DNA from 3 places in the Cytobacillus spartinae genome. Region 2 is predicted to be linked to each of the others. Evidence: a T-box and tRNA genes for the amino acid it is inferred to sense, from the RefSeq annotation. Region 2 holds a T-box; the other regions hold tRNA genes.
What was found. The T-box of region 2 lies ahead of ileS (isoleucine--tRNA ligase). A T-box ahead of a tRNA ligase gene usually reads a tRNA of that ligase, here a tRNA-Ile.
Positions count from the first base shown of each region.

Region 1: it has a tRNA-Ile gene. The T-box ahead of ileS (isoleucine--tRNA ligase) is inferred to sense a tRNA for this amino acid. The anticodon was not compared.
Region 3: it has a tRNA-Ile gene. The T-box ahead of ileS (isoleucine--tRNA ligase) is inferred to sense a tRNA for this amino acid. The anticodon was not compared.

Region 1 covers NZ_JBIACK010000002.1:385-7,061, forward strand. Annotated here, with positions in the region: tRNA gene ACFYKX_RS05875 (tRNA-Glu) at 1-17, shown strand, start outside; tRNA gene ACFYKX_RS05880 (tRNA-Val) at 60-135, shown strand; tRNA gene ACFYKX_RS05885 (tRNA-Thr) at 167-242, shown strand; tRNA gene ACFYKX_RS05890 (tRNA-Lys) at 248-323, shown strand; tRNA gene ACFYKX_RS05895 (tRNA-Leu) at 339-423, shown strand; tRNA gene ACFYKX_RS05900 (tRNA-Gly) at 429-503, shown strand; tRNA gene ACFYKX_RS05905 (tRNA-Leu) at 519-607, shown strand; tRNA gene ACFYKX_RS05910 (tRNA-Arg) at 626-702, shown strand; tRNA gene ACFYKX_RS05915 (tRNA-Pro) at 712-788, shown strand; tRNA gene ACFYKX_RS05920 (tRNA-Ala) at 802-877, shown strand; tRNA gene ACFYKX_RS05925 (tRNA-Met) at 915-988, shown strand; tRNA gene ACFYKX_RS05930 (tRNA-Ser) at 1,010-1,102, shown strand; tRNA gene ACFYKX_RS05935 (tRNA-Met) at 1,282-1,358, shown strand; tRNA gene ACFYKX_RS05940 (tRNA-Asp) at 1,375-1,450, shown strand; tRNA gene ACFYKX_RS05945 (tRNA-Phe) at 1,590-1,662, shown strand; tRNA gene ACFYKX_RS05950 (tRNA-Tyr) at 1,674-1,757, shown strand; tRNA gene ACFYKX_RS05955 (tRNA-Trp) at 1,806-1,879, shown strand; tRNA gene ACFYKX_RS05960 (tRNA-His) at 1,893-1,968, shown strand; tRNA gene ACFYKX_RS05965 (tRNA-Gln) at 1,973-2,047, shown strand; tRNA gene ACFYKX_RS05970 (tRNA-Cys) at 2,053-2,126, shown strand; tRNA gene ACFYKX_RS05975 (tRNA-Gly) at 2,143-2,216, shown strand; tRNA gene ACFYKX_RS05980 (tRNA-Ile) at 2,230-2,306, shown strand; tRNA gene ACFYKX_RS05985 (tRNA-Asn) at 2,361-2,435, shown strand; gene ACFYKX_RS05990 (DUF4395 domain-containing protein) at 2,786-3,220, shown strand; gene ACFYKX_RS05995 (response regulator) at 3,397-3,792, shown strand; gene ACFYKX_RS06000 (hypothetical protein) at 3,785-4,714, shown strand; gene ACFYKX_RS06005 (hypothetical protein) at 4,758-4,880, opposite strand; gene ACFYKX_RS06010 (winged helix-turn-helix domain-containing protein) at 5,262-5,957, shown strand; gene ACFYKX_RS06015 (sensor histidine kinase) at 5,959-6,677, shown strand, end outside.
Region 2 covers NZ_JBIACK010000001.1:2,849-9,525, reverse strand. Annotated here, with positions in the region: gene ACFYKX_RS00060 (RluA family pseudouridine synthase) at 1-573, opposite strand, end outside; gene lspA (signal peptidase II) at 545-1,036, opposite strand; gene ACFYKX_RS00050 (hypothetical protein) at 1,108-1,395, opposite strand; gene ileS (isoleucine--tRNA ligase) at 1,831-4,602, opposite strand; T-box leader at 4,746-4,975, opposite strand; gene ACFYKX_RS00040 (DivIVA domain-containing protein) at 5,019-5,537, opposite strand; gene ACFYKX_RS00035 (YlmH family RNA-binding protein) at 5,617-6,390, opposite strand; gene ACFYKX_RS00030 (YggT family protein) at 6,628-6,677, opposite strand, start outside.
Region 3 covers NZ_JBIACK010000004.1:116,699-123,375, forward strand. Annotated here, with positions in the region: gene ACFYKX_RS10435 (hypothetical protein) at 143-322, shown strand; gene ACFYKX_RS10440 (hypothetical protein) at 336-551, shown strand; gene ACFYKX_RS10445 (hypothetical protein) at 793-927, shown strand; gene ACFYKX_RS10450 (hypothetical protein) at 924-1,082, shown strand; gene ACFYKX_RS10455 (hypothetical protein) at 1,084-1,260, shown strand; gene ACFYKX_RS10460 (FtsB family cell division protein) at 1,458-1,784, shown strand; gene ACFYKX_RS10465 (hypothetical protein) at 1,795-2,061, shown strand; gene ACFYKX_RS10470 (YHYH domain-containing protein) at 2,153-3,103, shown strand; tRNA gene ACFYKX_RS10475 (tRNA-Thr) at 3,482-3,555, shown strand; gene ACFYKX_RS10480 (hypothetical protein) at 3,599-3,844, shown strand; tRNA gene ACFYKX_RS10485 (tRNA-Glu) at 4,059-4,133, shown strand; tRNA gene ACFYKX_RS10490 (tRNA-Cys) at 4,137-4,213, shown strand; tRNA gene ACFYKX_RS10495 (tRNA-Ile) at 4,223-4,297, shown strand; tRNA gene ACFYKX_RS10500 (tRNA-Asn) at 4,312-4,387, shown strand; tRNA gene ACFYKX_RS10505 (tRNA-Phe) at 4,391-4,558, shown strand; tRNA gene ACFYKX_RS10510 (tRNA-Asp) at 4,564-4,638, shown strand; tRNA gene ACFYKX_RS10515 (tRNA-Val) at 4,706-4,781, shown strand; tRNA gene ACFYKX_RS10520 (tRNA-His) at 4,966-5,039, shown strand; tRNA gene ACFYKX_RS10525 (tRNA-Pro) at 5,046-5,119, shown strand; gene ACFYKX_RS10530 (hypothetical protein) at 5,146-5,508, shown strand; gene ACFYKX_RS10535 (hypothetical protein) at 5,492-5,695, shown strand; tRNA gene ACFYKX_RS10540 (tRNA-Tyr) at 5,737-5,822, shown strand; tRNA gene ACFYKX_RS10545 (tRNA-Trp) at 5,828-5,901, shown strand; tRNA gene ACFYKX_RS10550 (tRNA-Lys) at 5,915-5,986, shown strand; tRNA gene ACFYKX_RS10555 (tRNA-Ala) at 6,083-6,159, shown strand; tRNA gene ACFYKX_RS10560 (tRNA-Arg) at 6,426-6,500, shown strand; tRNA gene ACFYKX_RS10565 (tRNA-Ser) at 6,518-6,606, shown strand; tRNA gene ACFYKX_RS10570 (tRNA-Ser) at 6,612-6,677, shown strand, end outside.

The DNA of each region.
Region 1 (6,677 bases), on a different contig from region 2:
TCCCGTAGGGGTCACCAAGTTTTTTACGGAACGTAGTGAAGTAAATAAACATCCTATATGGAGGATTAGCTCAGCTGGGAGAGCACCTGCCTTACAAGCAGGGGGTCGGCGGTTCGATCCCGTCATCCTCCACCATTTTTGTGAAATGTACAACCTTTCAAAAAATGCCGGTGTAGCTCAGTTGGTAGAGCAACTGACTTGTAATCAGTAGGTCGTGGGTTCGACTCCTATCGCCGGCACCATTTTTGAGCCATTAGCTCAGTCGGTAGAGCATCTGACTTTTAATCAGAGGGTCGAAGGTTCGAATCCTTCATGGCTCACCATTTATATTATTATATGCGGGTGTGGCGGAATTGGCAGACGCACTAGACTTAGGATCTAGCGCCGCAAGGCGTGGGGGTTCGACTCCCTTCACCCGCACCATATATGCGGAAGTAGTTCAGTGGTAGAATACAACCTTGCCAAGGTTGGGGTCGCGGGTTCGAATCCCGTCTTCCGCTCCAAGTTTTAATAGATGTGCCGGGGTGGCGGAACTGGCAGACGCACAGGACTTAAAATCCTGCGGTAGGTGACTACCGTACCGGTTCGATTCCGGTCCTCGGCACCACTTTTAAACTAATAATATGCGCCCGTAGCTCAATTGGATAGAGCGTCTGACTACGGATCAGAAGGTTATGGGTTCGACTCCTTTCGGGCGCGCCATATATTTTGCGGGGAGTAGCTCAGCTTGGTAGAGCACTTGGTTTGGGACCAAGGGGTCGCAGGTTCGAATCCTGTCTTCCCGACCATTCTTATAACATTGGGGCCTTAGCTCAGCTGGGAGAGCGCCTGCCTTGCACGCAGGAGGTCAGCGGTTCGATCCCGCTAGGCTCCACCATTTTTATTCCATAAGATAGAAATACTACTAATATTTTGGCGGTGTAGCTCAGCTGGCTAGAGCGTACGGTTCATACCCGTGAGGTCGTGGGTTCGACTCCCTCCGCCGCTACTTAATAATTAAACATCCTTTGGAGGTATACCCAAGTCTGGCTGAAGGGATCGGTCTTGAAAACCGACAGGCGGGTCAAACCGCGCGGGGGTTCGAATCCCTCTACCTCCTCCATTTTTATCTATTCCTTACTATTATCGCGGGGTGGAGCACGATCGATATTACTTCTTCGATTAAACTTCAGCGCACCGATTGAGTTAATTCTTGAATGTACTTACTGAAATCGGGGCGGTCATTCCGTAGAAACTTATGCTTACAAAAAGCATGTTGGATAACTATATATATTCTATTATCGCGGGGTGGAGCAGTCTGGTAGCTCGTCGGGCTCATAACCCGAAGGTCGCAGGTTCAAATCCTGTCCCCGCAACCAATTTATTAAAAATGTTGGTCCCGTGGTGTAGCGGTTAACATGCCTGCCTGTCACGCAGGAGATCGCGGGTTCGATTCCCGTCGGGACCGCCATTAATTATAATATACGGCTCAGTAGCTCAGTTGGTAGAGCACGATGAGTATGCTACTCTGGTTTCACATCCAGCGTACCGATTGTTAAATCGGGACGAAGGACGACGTTAGATTTAAATATGAAAGAATTATAATATATGGCTCAGTAGCTCAGTTGGTAGAGCAAAGGACTGAAAATCCTTGTGTCGGCGGTTCGATTCCGTCCTGAGCCACCTTTTTATTTGGAGGGGTAGCGAAGTGGCTAAACGCGGCGGACTGTAAATCCGCTCCTTAGGGTTCGGCGGTTCGAATCCGTCCCCCTCCACCATTTAGTATTATTGGGTAAATAGCTTTTTAATTGTATATAAGTTAATGTAGGGGTATAGTTTAAAGGTAGAACGAAGGTCTCCAAAACCTTTGGTGTGGGTTCGATTCCTACTACCCCTGCCAAGTGACTGTTATGGCGATTGTGGCGAAGTGGTTAACGCATCGGATTGTGGTTCCGACATTCGTGGGTTCGATTCCCATCAGTCGCCCCATAAATGGGCTATAGCCAAGCGGTAAGGCATCGCACTTTGACTGCGACATGCGTTGGTTCGAATCCAGCTAGCCCAGCCAATAAAGGCGGCATAGCCAAGTGGTAAGGCACAGGTCTGCAACACCTTTATCCCCGGTTCAAATCCGGGTGCCGCCTCCAATAAAGTTTTATACCTGCGGGTGTAGTTTAATGGTAAAACCTCAGCCTTCCAAGCTGATGTCGTGGGTTCGATTCCCATCACCCGCTCCATTTTATTATATATGGGCCTATAGCTCAGCTGGTTAGAGCGCACGCCTGATAAGCGTGAGGTCGATGGTTCGAGTCCATTTAGGCCCACCATATAAAAATAATTAAATGATATTCATTAAATTGTATATAATATTATTATATTATTCCGCAGTAGCTCAGTGGTAGAGCACTCGGCTGTTAACCGAGCGGTCGTAGGTTCGAATCCTACCTGCGGAGCCAAAACATACATATATCCGGCCAACCGGCTTTTTTTTATGCCAAAAAAGGCTATGTCTCAAACTTGACATGGCCTTTTATAATCCCTTATATTCTTGTAAAGAACGTGCGAATTTTCCTGAACCGGAACAAACTGGGCATTCTTTTTTAAAGAAGATATTTTTTCTTACAAAGCCGTCTCCATTACATTTTCTACATATTCCTATTATCCTCAATTTAGCGGTCTCCTTATATTCATACTCTTATCATTTTTCCATCTCTTAATTAATCTTATACAAATATAACAAATCATTTTCTGTACATATTAAAAGCATAAAGGTTTGGTACATTCGTATAAGTAAGGTGGGCTTTAATTGCAACAAAGAACTTCTTCAATCCCAAAACCGCTAGTGACTACAAATCAATGGTTTATTGTTATAAGTGTATTATCAACATGGATAGTAGAAAATCATTATATCTTGCTACTACCTTTAGTTACGGGATTATCCAGTTTAATTTTTAATAAAAATCCGCTAATGAATATAGCTAAACGTTTTTTTAAGAAGCCTGCATCATCTTATCCTCAAGAAGATTTCGCACAACAAAGATTTAATCAATACATCTCCGTAATGTTGTTATCTTTAGGTTTCATTAGTTATCTATCCGGTTTTCAGGTTGTAGGATTTATTTTTACAGCGATGGTTGCATTAGCAGCATTGATCGCAATCCTTGGTTTTTGCGTTGGCTGCTTTGTTAGGTACAAATGGATCCAATACAATTACCGTAAGAAGTTAAGAAATGAATCCTAAACTCCTACGTCAGTCTATCAAATTAGACTGACGTTTTTTGTTATAGTTCTAGGATGAATTACCTCCTGATTGTTCAAAAAATAGTCAAAAAGTATTATCTTTTCAATGAGAGGTAAAGGATTCTTTAATATTCATGTAGAAATTACTAAGTAGCTTTGACTAAGGAGATGACAGATGTGGAAAACAATTTAAAAGTGTTAATTTGTGATGACTCAGTCTTAATACGCAAAAAATTTAGAAGCATACTGGAAAAGTGTAAATGTAACGATATTTTAGAAGCTGAGAATGGTGTAGTTGCTGTCGAGATGGCAAAGACACATAATCCTGATCTGGTATTTATGGATATAGTTATGCCGGATAAGGATGGGATTGAAGCTTTAGGCGAGATTAAAGAATTCAATCGTGACATAAAAGTGGTAATGGCTTCTTCTGCTGGTACAAAGGATCATTTAAAAAAAGCATTAGAAAAGGGTGCTTATGACTTTATCCAAAAACCTATTTCTCTTGAGGCCATTACATACTTAATTGAGAAGGTTCTAGTGGAGGATAAGGAGGGAAGGATCAATGTTTAGTCAATACTTCGGTCACTATCTTTTAAACCGTGGGCTAATTACGAAGGAGCAGTTAACGGATGCATTAGAGTTTCAACAATCGGTACACGTTAAATTTGGAGTAATAGCAGTCGATGAAGGATATATGACAGCAGTTCAAGTAGACGAAGTACATGAAAAACAAAAACAGGTGGATAAGCGATTTGGAGAGATTGCAGTTGAACTAGGCTATCTAACAAATGATCAAGTAGACGACATGTTATCTTCTCAAAAACAGAATCACTTGCTGTTGGCTCAAGCCTTGGTAGATCGTGAATATATGACCATTGATGCTTTTTCAAAAGCTTTAAATGATTATAAAAAGGATTACAGTCTTACGGATGATAAGTTTGAGGCTATTAAGAGTGGAGATATTGATGCACTGGTTGAAACGCTGCTTGATGGAAAAGCTTCGACTAGTAAAGACTTCTATAAAGAATACTTATCACTTTTCGCTAAGAATCTAATAAGATTTGTTGATGATCAAGTCTATTTGGAATTTTCAGGAATGAATGATGGTCACCTATCAGATTGGTATGTGTATCAAGAAATTACTGGAGACTCGCCGCTTTATACAGGAGTAGCGGCAAATGAGGACGTGTTCCTTTATATCGCTTCAAAATATGCAGAAGAAGATCTTGCAGTTGTAGATGAGCTTGCACAGGCTTCCGTAAGTGAATTTTTAAATTTGCATAATGGGATATTCTTAGTGAATATGTCTAATAAAGGCATTGAACTAAATATGAAGCCACAGTCAGTTGTGAATGAAGTTAGCACCAAAGGAGTTAACGCTGATTTCCTAGTAACAGTTAGTATTTCTAAAGGAACTTTCCATTTACTATTATCTGAGGAGCCAGAAAACGTACAAATTCAATTAAAAGAAAGCAATCAACAATTAGTATAAATAGTTAAAAGGTTACTCATAATGTTTGGGTAGCCTTTTTTATTTACCAATCTTGAGTCATTTCTAATAAATGATCAATCTCGATTGTAGACATCTTAAAATCCTCTTCCACCAGTTCATTTGTCGCTTCTAATAATTCATCTATGTCCGTTCTTATTAATCTCATAAGTTTTCCTCCTATTCGTCCTATTATATTCCCTTTTCTAAGAAAAGCGAAACTTTAAACCTTAGTTTTTCAGTTGTTAATACATTATTCGTTTCTCATTTTTTGGTTATGGGGGTCCTTTAATAAATAAATTCTAATTCTAAGATCTACTGAGGGTGAATTTATAGTACAAAAAAGTTGCACCCATGGAACGCTATAATGAAGGCAATTATGAACAAACTATTTCAAATTTATTAATAAATAAGGAAATCTTTAGATTACAAATGATATTAGTTTGCATTTTAATTATTTTTTGATAAAAAGAAAGTATGTATACCCTAGAACTGTGTTGGTTGATAGGTGAATTTATATAATAGATTGGATATTTAAATGGAGGAAATTATGAAAATTTTAGTAATAGAGGATAATGAAAGTGTTTGTTCCATGATTGAAATGTTTTTCTCAAAAGAAGGTATCCATGGTGAATTTGTGCATAATGGACTTGAAGGTTATGAACGATATAGAAAAGATACTTGGGACTTGTTGATTGTAGATTGGATGCTTCCAGGTATGGACGGGGTAACCTTATGTCGAAAAATTAGAGAGGAAGGAAGTGCTGTACCTATTATTATGCTAACTGCTAAGGACAGTGAATCTGACCAGGTTCTCGGACTTGAAATGGGTGCGGATGATTATGTAACAAAACCATTTAGTCCGCTAGCTCTGATGGCAAGAATTAAGGCCGTAACACGTCGGGCAAATAGTGGTATGAGTGATAATCGGGGAGAAAGAGGACAATTACACACAAAGCATTTGGCAATTAATAAGGATACGAGGGAAGTATTATTAAATGGACAGTTAGTCGATAATCTAACCCCTAAAGAATTCGAATTGCTTTATTTTTTTGTACAGCATCCAAAGCAGGTGTTTACAAGAGAGCAATTATTAGAACGAGTTTGGGGCTATCAATTTTATGGAGATGAACGGACGGTAGATGTTCATATTAAAAGGCTCCGAAAAAAGATTGGAACAGAGACTCAACCTTTTTTCCATACTATATGGGGGATTGGTTATAAGTTTGATGAAACGGTAGAATGAAATGAAGATTAAATATTTGTATCAGCAATTGATCAGTCATTTTAGTGTCATCCTGGTTGCTTTCTTGGTACTTAGTTTGTTGTTTGCTCACTATGTTGAGAGACTAGTGTATCAAAATAAAGTGGACGAGTTAGTAGTCTATGGAGAGCATATATTAGATGATCTAGTTCGAAACCAAGGTCAGCAAGAAAGAGTCATCAATCAATATAGCACTGTACTTAAAGGAAGAAAGATAAACTTCAGTATATTTGATCGCTCAGGTAATATTCTCTATCCTGTTGATCGGTTGGGACCCGATATTAAACTGGCTGATGAAGTCTTAAATCAGATTTCTAACGGTGAGGCTGTTGTTGTACGGAACAAAATTAAACGATTAAATCAAGAAGTGACGTTGGTAGCATTACCTTACTTAGTTAACAATAGGTTATCAGGAGGGATATTGCTTACTTCTCCGATTAGTGGTTCTAGAGAAATGATTGGCCAGATCAATCAATACTTGTTTTATACGGTTTTAATCTCTTTAACGATATCCTTACTTCTTAGTTGGCTATTCTCACGAATTCATGTAAATCGAATTAAACGAATTCAAGAAGCAACGTCAAATATCTCTGCAGGTAACTATAATGTGAATATTTCTGACTCAAATTTTGATGAAATAGGCGAATTAGCTCAGGATTTTAACAAGATGGTAAATAAACTGAGGGTTTCTATGGAAGAGAT
Region 2 (6,677 bases):
TCTCGCAATAGGCGCGTCAATCGTTCCGTAATCATGCTGGATGTTTCCGTGTACGATGGCTCTATATTTTCTCGTTACTGTTTTTGCAACCAGTTGATTAACTAAGCTTTCATGAGCTAAATCATTTTTAGCAACCATCAATAAACCTGATGTATCTTTATCAATCCGGTGAACAATTCCAGGTCTTAATACTCCATTGATACCCGAAAGGTCTTTACAATGTGCCATTAATCCGTTTACAAGTGTTCCTGTCATGTGGCCAGGTGCCGGATGAACAACCATCCCTTTAGGCTTGTTCACAACAATAACGTCATGATCCTCGTAATAGATTTCTAAGTTCATTTCTTCCGGAATAACATCTAATTCCTCTGGTTCGGGTATTAGAATGCTAATTGCATCATTCAAGGAGCATTTATAATTCGTTTTAACATTTTTTTCGTTTACAAGTACATGACCGTCCTTAATCCACTGTTGTACTTGAGTACGAGACCATTCAGCATTTATCGTTGAAAGAACCTTATCAATTCTTTCACCGACTTGTTCTTCAAGAACGATGTGTTCCATTTTCTCCATTAGATTTCTCCTTTGCTTCTCTTTCTTCTTTAATCATTTGAAGCATTAACAGTGCAACCCCAATGACTAATGCAGAGTCGGCGATATTAAAAATAGGAAAGTCGTATCCAAAAATATAAGTATTGATAAAATCCACTACTTCTTTCCTGAATAATCGATCAATAAAATTGCCGATTGCTCCACCTAGCATTAAAGCTAGCGATAACCCTAACAAAAGCTTCCCTTTAGCCGCTTTTTGAATGTAATAGATAATCCCAATCACCACAATGATTGTTATTACATAGAAGAACCACATCTGCCCTTGTAAAATCCCCCATGCAGCGCCACGGTTGCGATGTGATGTTATATAAAAGAAGTTCTCAATAACTTTAATGCTGTCTCCAATCTCCATATTTTTTACAATGAGCCATTTCGTCCATTGATCAAGAAGAATAATAAATAAAGCAATTATGTAATAAAACACAAAGGCAACCTCCAAACACTTCTAATTCATTACCTTTGCATTTTAGCATAAACGTATGGAAAACGACAGCATCATGAGTATATCGGCTTACAGAAAAAGCGATCAATATTTTTACAATCCTTCATCGTTTTGATAGTGGGAACCATCATGAGCAAATTTTCAGGAATCAGTTCACCAGAAAATTCACATCTTCCAAATTCACCATTCTGAATCTTTTCCAATGCGATTTCGATATCACGTAGCTCTTCCTTTAACATAGGTTTGATTAAATCTGAGCCTTGACCCTCTTCAAGTCTTTCCACTATTTCCTTTCTTGTTTTACGGAGTTCTAAATAGAGCTTTTCCTGGTTTGCATCCATATGTTTCCCTCCGTTCTTAAATTGTCGCTGAATAAACGTTCATTTCGTCCTCATCGGTATAAAGCCGTATCAATTTTGCAAACAACCTTTTAGATTACTCTATAGGTTTGATGTACAAATAGTATTACCGGCAAATAGTTAATGACTCGAAAAAACATTTTACATAGTAAACAACTATTAACGAAGGTGGAATATTTTTCGCTCTTTTTTTATGTATACCCTTATGGTTAACGATGTTTATAAAAATATTAGTAAAAGAAGGCTCTTTTCATAAACTTTTTTACTTTTCAAATACTTTAAACTGCTTTTAAATGATTATGGTGCTGTTTTCTATTATTTTGTGCAGAAAAGATGCACGAAGCAGCATTCTATGCGAAAACAGCCTAAAAGAAAAAACTCCTCGTCATTTAACGAGAAGTTTTTCAAATAATTAAATTAAGATAAATGACTATAATTCTCTTCTACTACCTGTGCACAGCGAGTACATAATGTAGGATGGCTGTCTACTTGACCCACTTCCGGTGTAACTGTCCAGCAGCGATCGCAAGTTTCACCTTCAGCCTTCGTCACTACAATAGCAGCTGTATCTAATTTCAACGCCTCTTCTGGTGCATTTTCATAAGAGCCTGCTACTTCAAAACCAGAAACAATAAATAGCTGTTTTAAGTTTTCTGAGATGGATTCTAAAAGATCTTTCGTTTTGTCGTTTACGTAAAGTGTTACTTTGGCTGTTAATGATTTACCAATCACTTTATTATTACGAGCTTCCTCTAGCGCTTTTAGTACATCATCACGAAGTTCCATGAAAGCAGTCCATTTATCCTCTAATGCCTTACTATTTGCAATCTCAACTGCTTCAGGTAAATCCGTAAGTTGAACACTTTCTTCTTTAACTGAATCAATATATCCCCATACTTCATCAGCAGTATGAGATAGAATCGGTGCAACAAGCTTTGTTAAAGCAATTAGGGACTCGTATAAAACCGTTTGAATTGCACGGCGTTCAGCATGATCTTTTGCTTCAATATAAAGAACATCTTTTGCAAAGTCTAAATAGAAAGAACTTAAATCAAGTGTACAGAAGTTGTTCACAGCGTGATAAATTCCCGCAAACTCATAGTTTTCGTATGCATTTCTTACTGTTTTAATTAGTTTGTTTAGCTTCACAAGCATAAACTGATCTACTTCACGCAGATTCTCAAATGCAACTCTATCCGTTTCTGGATTGAAATCATTTAGATTCCCAAGTAGGAAACGGAATGTATTACGAATCTTACGGTAAACCTCAGCTACTTGTTTTAAAATTGCGTCAGATACGCGTACGTCTGCTTGATAGTCAACAGATGCTACCCATAGGCGTAAAATGTCAGCTCCGAGCTGATTCATTACTTTTGCAGGAACAACAACGTTTCCAATCGATTTACTCATTTTTCTACCTTCACCATCTAAGGCAAAACCGTGACTTAAAACACCTTTATATGGAGCTTTCCCCGTTACAGCTACACCAGTAGATAAAGATGAGTTAAACCAACCTCTATATTGGTCAGATCCTTCTAGGTATAAGTCTGCTGGACGCTGCAAGTCATCACGTTCTTCAAGAACTGCTTGGTGTGAAGACCCAGAGTCAAACCAAACATCCATGATATCTGTTTCTTTTGTGAACTTCCCATTCGGACTTCCTGGATGAGTAAATCCTTCTGGTAAAAGATCTTTTGCTTCTCGCTCAAACCAAATGTTAGATCCATGCTGACGGAATAAATTAGAAACATGATCAATCGTTTCATCAGTGATGATTTCTTCTCCACTTTCAGCGAAGAATACTGGAATTGGCACTCCCCAAACACGTTGACGAGAAATACACCAGTCTCCACGATCACGTACCATGTTAAATAATCGAGTTTCACCCCAAGCTGGAACCCATTTTGTTTCTTTTACAGCCTCTAATAATTCATTTCTAAAATCTTTAATGGATGCGAACCATTGAGCTGTTGCACGGAAGATTACTGGCTTCTTCGTTCTCCAATCATGAGGATAAGAGTGAGTGATGAACGTAAGCTTTAATAATGCACCAGCTTCTTCTAGTTTTTGAGTAATCGGTTTATTCGCTTCATCATAGAATAATCCTTCAAAGCCTACAGCATCCTTTGTAAAGTATCCTTTATCATCTACTGGACATAAAACTTCTAATCCATATTTCTGACCAACTAGGAAGTCATCTTCACCATGACCTGGTGCTGTGTGAACACATCCTGTACCTGCATCCGTTGTTACATGCTCACCAAGCATCACTAATGAATCTCGATCATATAATGGGTGCTTAGCTAAAATATGTTCAAGCTCTTGACCTTTAACCGTTTTAACTACTTTAGGATTTTCCCAACCAATCGTGTTTGCAACAGATTCAAGTAATTCTTGGGCCACAACATATTTCTGTCCACTTACTTCTACGACTACATAGTCTAAGTCAGCGTGAACAGTAATCCCTAAGTTAGCTGGCATTGTCCAAGGAGTAGTCGTCCAGATCACAATTTGTGTATCTGTATCAAGAACACCTTTTCCATCTCTTACTTTAAAACCAACATAGATTGAAGGAGATTTTTTGTCATTATACTCAATTTCAGCTTCAGCTAAAGCTGACTCACTTGAAGGTGACCAGTACACAGGCTTCAACCCTTTATAGATATAGCCCTTCTTAGCCATTTCTCCAAATACTTTAATTTGTTGTGCTTCATACTCAGGCTTTAAAGTGATATATGGGTTTTCCCAATCGCCTCTAACCCCTAGTCGTTTAAATTGAGTACGCTGACTATCAATTTGTTCGTAAGCATACTCTTCACACAATTTACGGAACTCAGCTACTGTTAATTCTTTACGCTTAACCCCTTTATTTGTAAGAGCCTGTTCAATTGGTAGTCCGTGTGTATCCCATCCAGGCACATATGGAGCATTGTATCCACTCATTGATTTATAACGAACGATAAAATCTTTTAGAATTTTGTTAAGAGCATGCCCCATATGGATATCACCATTAGCATATGGCGGTCCATCGTGTAGAACAAACATTGGACGTTCTTTCGTTCTTTCTTGTACTTTTGCATAGATGTCCATCTCTTCCCACTTGCTTTGGATTTCCGGCTCGCGATTTGGAAGATTTCCTCGCATCGGAAATTCAGTTTGTGGCATTAATAACGTATCTTTGTACTCCATGTTAATATTTCCTCCTATACACTACTGTTGAGCAAAAATGGTTTTATGTGGATCAGTATTTACTGGTTGAATTCTTTAAAATAAAACTCACAGTTACCATTATTACCAAAGAAATGAAAAATAAAAAAACCTCCTCATCCCTAAAAAGGGACGAGAAGGTTTAAACTCCCGCGGTACCACCCTTGTAGATAGAATAATCCTATCCGCTCAAGATATTCGTAACGTGAATAAAACGCCATAGTCTACTCAGCTATGCTTTCGACCTGGTACTCAAGGGGGATCTTCTAATCGTTCACTTTTACTGGACTCACACCAACTCCAGCTCGCTTAAAAAAGTATTGAATGATTATACTGTCCCTATCATCGTAGAACGTATTACTTTGTTAGGAAATTATATGCGAAACAAATACGTTTCGTCAAGCCATTGTGTCTTCTTCTTCTTTTGCTGATTTTAGTTCAGTTGCATCAAGTTCATATTGCATCAAATAATCCCAATCATCTGTATTAAGCATATCTAATTGGGCCTCAATTAACATTTTAAAACGAGTTCGGAAAACCTTTGACTGTTTCTTTAAATCTTCTATTTCTAGAGCAATTTTCCTAGCTTTAGATAAGGATTCATTAACGATGCGGTCAGCATTCTTTTCCGCTTCTTTTATAATTAATTTTGCTTCTTTTTGAGCATTTCTTTTAACTTCTTCAGCAGCTTCTTGAGCAACTACGATTGATTTGTTTAATGTTGACTCAATATTATTAAAATGCCCAATACGCTCAGTAAGGTCGTTAAGCTTTTCCTCTAACTCTTTCTTTTCACGGATAATAAGCTCGTAATCTTTAATAACTTGGTCTAAAAATTCATTTACTTCATCTTCATCATAACCGCGGAACCCTTTATTAAATTCCTTGTTATGTATATCTAACGGTGTTAATGGCATAAGGCCACCTCCATCTTAGTCTATCATTTATGTGTTTTGATAATATTCGACAGGTAATGAGAAAATCCTTCAAAAAATTTTAAATTTGTTTACCAACAATAATTCTTAGTTTGTCTTTTTTTGTTCTTCCTTCAATGGAGATTATTTTTGCTCTACCAAAGCCTCTTGCTGATAAAATATCTCCTTCACCACATTCAAATGCATTATTTTCTATCGTAGTCCAATTAACCTTCACTAGACCCTGATTTATGTACAATTGTGACTTCTGCCTAGATATGTTGTGGATAGCTGAAAGGACCGTGTCGAGTCTAAGAGATGAGACAGTTGTGGATGTCTCGTTCCATTGTATATATACGTTTATCACATCGCTTAACGGCATTTCCCTTAAACTGATTGATGCCCGCCCGATTGAATCCAATTGTAGCATAATATAATCAGATACTTCTTTTGCTGCAAAAAATTGGACTCGATCTTGTTCCAATAGGATATCGCCGAATTTCCCCCTTTTTAATCCCAAGGACATCAGGCTACCTAATACTTGGGGATGTTCTAATGTGACAAACTTACTTGGATAATCTACTTCAAACAAGCAAATTTCATAGTCCTCTAGGTCAACTTGGTGATATTCAGGATAAATGAGAGCTCGCTGTCTTTCAGCCCCCGGCATTCCTCCAAACATCTCCACTTTTACATCCGCTTGTGTACCAATAATGGTTTTGACAATTTGTTGCTCTCTAGGATCTAGAAAATCCGTAACTTTAGCTACAAAGGTATTCTCAACATGGTCTTTCCAGTTCATTACTTGATCAATAAAGTCACGCTCTTCAGGTCGAAAATGTTGGTAAATACTCACTTAACCACCTACGTCCTTGTGTAAATCCATCTCATAGTTGGAATCTAAAGAAAAATACGAAAAAAGGGACTATAAAAAGCCCCTTAACATTAAGGCCATATATATTTAAGGCTCTTTTCTTGTTAAAAAAAGCAAACATTAATATAGCAACCTTTTTAGAACTAAATAAATCTTCAATATAGGCTACCCTACCCACTTATAGTGGTAAACTAAGCGTACATCCGATCAATAGATTTATTATAAAAACCAACCGAATAACTGTACTAATCCAGACGTAGCAAAACGTA
Region 3 (6,677 bases), on a different contig from region 2:
AAAGAATAGGCAAAGCCGAGATTCTGAGCGGAGGCGACACGACCCGTGGGTATCCTTAAGTGTTCCCTCGCCTTGATCCATGGTCGTTCCATTTCGGGCAAGAGTTCTGGTTCTTTTATTTGGAATGTTGAGGTGAAAACCTTTGAAACGATATACATGCGAATGTTGTGGATTCGAAAGCAGTCAATACAAAAAACGATTTGTCGGTCACGTCCGAGTGGAAATCAAAAGCGTGAAAGCCTGTAAAAAGTGCAACTGGTTTTTAACCGATGATGAGGAAGAGAAAAAACAGGTCATGGAACTCTACCACCTAAAAGTCTAAGGAGGCTCAGAGAATGGATATTCGGTACGGAAAATCAAGAAGATGGTATACCTCCGCGTCCTTTCGATTGATGAAACGAGTTCGTCTTCTTCTTGTCATTCTTCTTTCTCCCCTTTGGCTTCCGCTTTACGCGTTAGCCACCATCGGAGATTGGTCAGGAAGGGTAGTAGACCAACTGGATAGTGGGTTGCAAAGAATACTAGATCATATCATTCCCCAGAAGAAGTGAAACTCATAACGAACTAATCTATTTCTCTCTCTTTTAGCGGAAGGAAAGAGAGGGGTTGGGACTCGCTCCCCCGCACATTCCGAAATCTCTACGGGAGAATTCGGATATAGAGTGCATGCTTCCGCTTTTATGTAACTCGGGAAAGGGTGTTTCTCATGCTGTTAGGTTCATTCATTTTTACCATTTCTCTCATTGCTTCTGTCTCGTGTGGGGTCATCTTGGTCTTAAACCTAGAGGATTTTTGGGGAAAGAATCGAGTGTGGAAAAAGCGACTTCAAGCCGTCTTGGGAATCTTCGTCCTGAGTACCCTATCTCTGGTTGGGATCACGATGTTGTTCATCGACTACCTGAATTAAGGAGGAGGATTTTAGTATGACCACCTTGAGCCATGAATCAAAGGTTCCAAAAGAAGATACAAAACAATTAGTAGAGAGGGATCAAGAGATTCGAAAACGAATTGCCCGTACGATCCTCATTCAACAAACCCTCAAAGACAACAGAGAAGCCTTAAAACGATTAGGGGATAGGTAATGTGAAGACCATAAAACTTTCAGAATTACAACAACAGATTCGAAAAAACCAAGAAACACACCAAGAAGCCCTCACGCTTCACCAGCAGATTTTAGAAGAACGTGGGTTAAAAAAGGGAAGAGTTCGTCCACGAGATCCAGAGGAGCAAAAGATATTGGATTCCTTTACCCGAAAGTGAGCGATTACCATGGTCATTTGTCCGTATTGTCAAAACCAAGCCAAACTCTTGAGTTTTTCGGATTAATGGATACAGGACTCGATGAATCTGACCCGTGAAGAGGCTCATATCGGCTGTTTCAATGAGGAACAGTGCGAAGAAATCATCTTTTTAGCGAAAGAATACCGATACTTACACGAAAGGAACGAAAGAACTCAATGAAACCCACCACTACATCGCTAAGACTACAACGACAAGTCCGTATAAAACGTCGGCTCTTGGCTTGTTCTGTTCTGGTCCTGTTGGCTGGGGCTTATTTCGGAATCACACTCACCAAACAATACTTCCAACTCAAAGAAGCCCATAAAGAGCAAAAAAGCCTTCACCTTGCCTTAAAAGAGGTAAAGCGGGAAGAGCAGCGTTTACAAGAAGAATTGGTTCGCTTAAACGACGATGAATACATTGCCGACCTTGCAAGAATTGAGTTTTTCTTTTCAAAAGAACAAGAAATCTTGTTTGTCTTGCCAAAATCGAAGAAACCATAGGAGGAAAACTATGAACTCAACCTCATCTACCTCATTGCACGACTTCCAAGAAGGGGAGTATGTGTATAGCACCCAATATCGCTCCGTGTTTACCATAGAAAAAGTGTTTACCTCTCATCTTTACATCTGTGATGAAAAAGGAAAGAAGCATGGCTATTCGAATTACGGAGACTTGAGACGTGCCACATGCGAGGAAATCCAAGCCTTTCAAATCAAACGTCATTCCGCTCACACTCTGGTTGAATCTCCATCTATCTCTCACCCTATATCCCTGTAATCCATAGAGAGGAAAACTCCTCTCTTTTTTCATTTCCATACTTGGTAGATTCTGTAATAATAGAATCATAGAAATTTAAAGGAGAATACCTATGAAAGGTTGTTTCAGTCTATTATTTGGAGTCATAGTGGTGTCGATGTTATTCAGCACTCCTGCTTATGCTCATCCAGGGAATACCGATTCAAGCGGAGGGCATACGTGCCGAACCAACTGTCACGAGTGGGGACTCAATTACGGAGACTACCATTACCACGATTCATACGGAGGTGGTGGGGGAACCTATGAAGAAGGCTACGATTTGGGCTATGAATATTCCTATTCTTACACCTCGGAGTGTGAGGAGGAGTACGAATGGTGGTGGGAAGGTTCTCAAGCGTTTGGAGATGGCTATGAACAAGGAATTGCGGATGGCCACGAAGAAGGGCTAGAGGTCTGCTACATGAATAGTTACAACTCAGGTTACGAGTGGGGCTACTCCGATTACCAAGAGGGTCTTGAGTATGATGGCACCACCGTCATCTATGACGAAATTACTTTTGAAGAAGGCTATGCCGATGGCTGGAATGATTCCGAAAGCGAAGACACTGCACAAGCGGAAGAAACAGAAGAAGTCGTCTCGGTCACTTCCAATTCCACCGATAACGATTCGGATAACGATCATGTGCTGAACTCTTCCCAAGAGCAAACCGTCTATGAGAAAGGGTATTCGGAAGGGCATTGGGATGCCACGAATGAGTACATCTTTGAAGACTATGAACGAGGCTTTACCGAAGAGGAACTCTCACTCTTTCAAAAAGGCTACTATGCTGGATGGGTGGAAGGGGGAGGTGGTGGATCCCTTGAAACGATTTGGTATGAAGGTATAACATTTTTCACAAGCCATCCGTTGCTCGTGATCCTCTCACTGATTGGAGTCCTTTGGGGGATTCGAACACTCCTCCAAAAGAAACCGAACACCGCACATACGAATATAGCAAGCAAGGTGGTAAACATATTGCTTTGGACTGGTTTCCTCGTCCTGCTTTATTATCTAGTAAGTTAGAGATAACCTTTTTTCTGTTTTTGAAATCCGCTTGGATTCAAAAAGGAGAAGGGTTTTTCTTTTCTTCCAAAACTTTTTTAAAAAAAATCCATTTCACCGCTTGACTGAATATCGGTATTAATGTAGTATAAAGGTATACCAAATGAAAAGGAGTTGAAAGACATGTTCGGAATGATTGGAAAGAACACAACACATGAACAACCGATTTACGTTGACATGGTCTCTTTGACTCTATTTGAGAATACTTAATCCCGATTCTTTTTCCCTCAACTATCCCTGTTGTCTGTTGGCTGGTTTTGTGGCAAAAGTGTATATCGTTTATGGGAATGTATTCTCTGCCCCCCTTCAGAGAGTGCATTCCCCTTTTTTGTTCATTTTGCCGGTGTAGTTCAATTGGTAGAACGTCTCACTTGTAATGAGGGTGTTTGCGGGTTCAAGTCCTGTCACCGGCTCTTATGTTTGACCTACATACCTTGAGAAATGAGGAATGAAAACATGAGTCAAGTACAAATCGAAAAAGAAAAAGACATAACGAACATTGTCATCTTGTACTCCGATGGAACCAAAGAGGAGATCCAAAAGGGATTTGTCGCTCAAGTGGTTCAAGAGGAGGACGAAACGACCATGAAAATGAAGTTTGTGAATACTTCTGGTCCTGAATTGATGGATATGGCGTATGCGGTTTGTGTAGGGATGGCTCAGTTCATTCCGCCTCACATGTTAGAGGAAGAAGAAGAATAGAAGGGTAATAGATTCCCCCTACAAGGATGCGTCCTGTTTAAGTAGGTTAAAACTCTTGAGTGGCTTAGTCATACGGGTTCAAGCACTCTTCTATCCGAATTTCTTTTTGAAAGAATTTCGGACTAATCATTGCGGTGGGCTAGGCGTGGTCGTCTGATAGGTCTCATAAGCCTGTAACGAGGGTTCAATTCCCTACTCCGCAACCAAATTCTATGAGGCATTGGTCAAGTGGTGAAGACACCGTCCTTTCACGGCGGGATCGGGGGTTCAATTCCCCCATGCCTTACCAAATGGACAGGTTTCTCGACGGTTCGGGAGTATGGTCTGCAAAACCATATGAAAAGGGTTCGAGTCCCTTCCTGTTCTCCAACATCCTATACCGATGTAGCTCAGGGGCAGAGCGTTCTCTTGATAAGGGAGGGGTCGCAAGTTCGAATCTTGCCATCGGTACCAATTTCAATCACATCTTGCCCTTAGCTCAGTGGGTAGAGCGTTCGGCTGTTAACCGAAATGTCACCGGTTCAAATCCGGTAGGGTAAGCCAAATGGAGCAGTAGCAATGATGGTTCATGACAGCCTAACGGCTGGCACGAAAACGATTTTCAATCGTTTCCGCACAACTCATTCAAAAGAATGAGTTTCGAGGCGGGCAGAGCCCATCATGCAGAGGACTGAAAATCCTCGGATGTTGGTTCGATCCCAACCTTCTCCACCAAATTCGGAGGTATGGTCTAGTGGCTATGACGCTGCACTGTCCATGCAGAGACCGGGGTTCAATTCCCTGTGCCTTCGCCAAAAAGAATGCAAAGGCACGATATAATCAATCCGAAATCATAGAATTCGGAAGCCTTTCGCCAACTATAGCCCGTTGATTCCATTGGTTACGAGTTCTTCCTTACAAGAAGAATAAGAAGGTTCGATTCCTTCACGGGCTACCAATCTGAAATCTTCAACAAGGAGGAATACACATGAACAAGAAAAAAGTAGGAATCATTGGTGGACTATCTGCTTTAGTGTTAGTGCCTGTTGCCATTCTAGTCAAGCACAAGATCAGCAAACAAAAAGCCTAACCTTAAATCATAGATTGAACAGGAAAATAGAACACCCCTCTATTCTTCTGTTGAGGCTATGGCGTATGGGTAACGCGTCGGTCTGTGGAACCGATTAAGAGGGTTCGAGTCCCTCTAGTCTCCCCAAAATGACGGGATGTAGCTCAGTTTGGTAGAGCACTTGGTTTGGGACCAAGGGGTCGCAGGTTCAATTCCTGTCATTCCGATTATATGTCTAAAGGAGGAAATACCAATGGGATTATCAGGCTGGTTAGATCCAGAAGGACAATTTCACCCATGTTCGTATGGGAGACATCATGAATTTGCTCAAGACGAAATGGAACGTCTAGCGAATTTAGGAGACTATCCGTACGAAAGCGTGGACCAGTTACGAGAACGATCTTACATTCCGATGGGAGGAAGTTCTACAGGCTGGTACGTATTTCTCCCTATTAATCATGAAACCTATAAACCTATGGTATCAAAAGCCCAATATGCATGGTTTCAAACCCACTGGCATGAATTGGATGCCGAGCAACAAGAAATGGTATCCGATTGGTTAGAAGGTTTCCCTACATTAACAGAAAGGAAGAGAAGAAATGGGAGTAGCAAGTAAAGTACGATTCATTGGAACCGATGATGTCGATGCATTTTTAGAGCCAATGAACCGAGAAACCGAGTACGAGATTGTAAAAGACAATCAACACCTATACGTATTGGCTCCAGTTGGCACAAAACCGGAAGTGTTAAAAAACGAACTTCGTGTGGTATCAAAGTCCGATGTAGAGCCTTGGCAAGAGTAACCTTCTTGCTTTATGAGGAATCATTCCTCGCCTTTTCTTCTGGGAGGATAGACCGTAAGTGGAAGCGGGGCGGTCTGTAAAACCGTTGTCATCGACCTTGGATGTTCGATTCATCCTCCTCCCACCAAATATATGGGCATGGTGTAGTGGAAACACGTCGGTCTCCAAAACCGAAGCCGGAGGTTCAATTCCTCCTGTCTGTGCCAAATCTTTAAATATGGGGTCATGATGTAGTGGCTAACATAGCCGACTTTTAATCGGTCTACCCTGGTTCGAATCCAGGTGGTCCCACTTATTTGAATTCATTTGAATTCATTTGAATTCATCTATCTGAATTTCTTTAGGTATCCGAATTTCCACTGAATTTCGGACTAATTCAGACTATATGGGCCTTAAGTGTTAACGGGTTCGCACGTTTGCTTTGCAAGCAAGTAGAGGGGGTTCAATTCCCCCAAGGTCCACCAAATTCCTTTAGGGAAATACCCTCATCATACATCCTACGTTATTTGCAGATGTCCCCCCAAACAGAAGCCGTACCCAACTTTCGGGTCACGCGTTGTGAGCTGAGACTCACCATCTGCACTTTTTCCTTGTACCCCCGTAGCATAACGGTTAATGCAACGGACTTTGACTCCGTTGAAGGTGGTTCAATTCCATCCGGGGGCGCCATTAATCTGAATGATCCGAATTCCCATGCGATTTCGGAACTTGAACAAGAATTCAGAATCATGCCCCTTTGGTGTAACGGATAGCATGCAAGACTACGGATCTTGCGATAGAGGTTCGATTCCTCTAGGGGGCACCATCTGAATCAACCTATTTGGAGAGTTACTCAAGAGGCTGAAGAGATTCCGTTGCTAACGGAACAGGCGAGAAATCGTGCGGGGGTTCGAATCCCTCACTCTCCACCATATACGGAGGCATACCCAAGTCTGGCTATAAGGGAACAGTCTTGAAAACTGCTAGGGGTGTAACAGCCTGC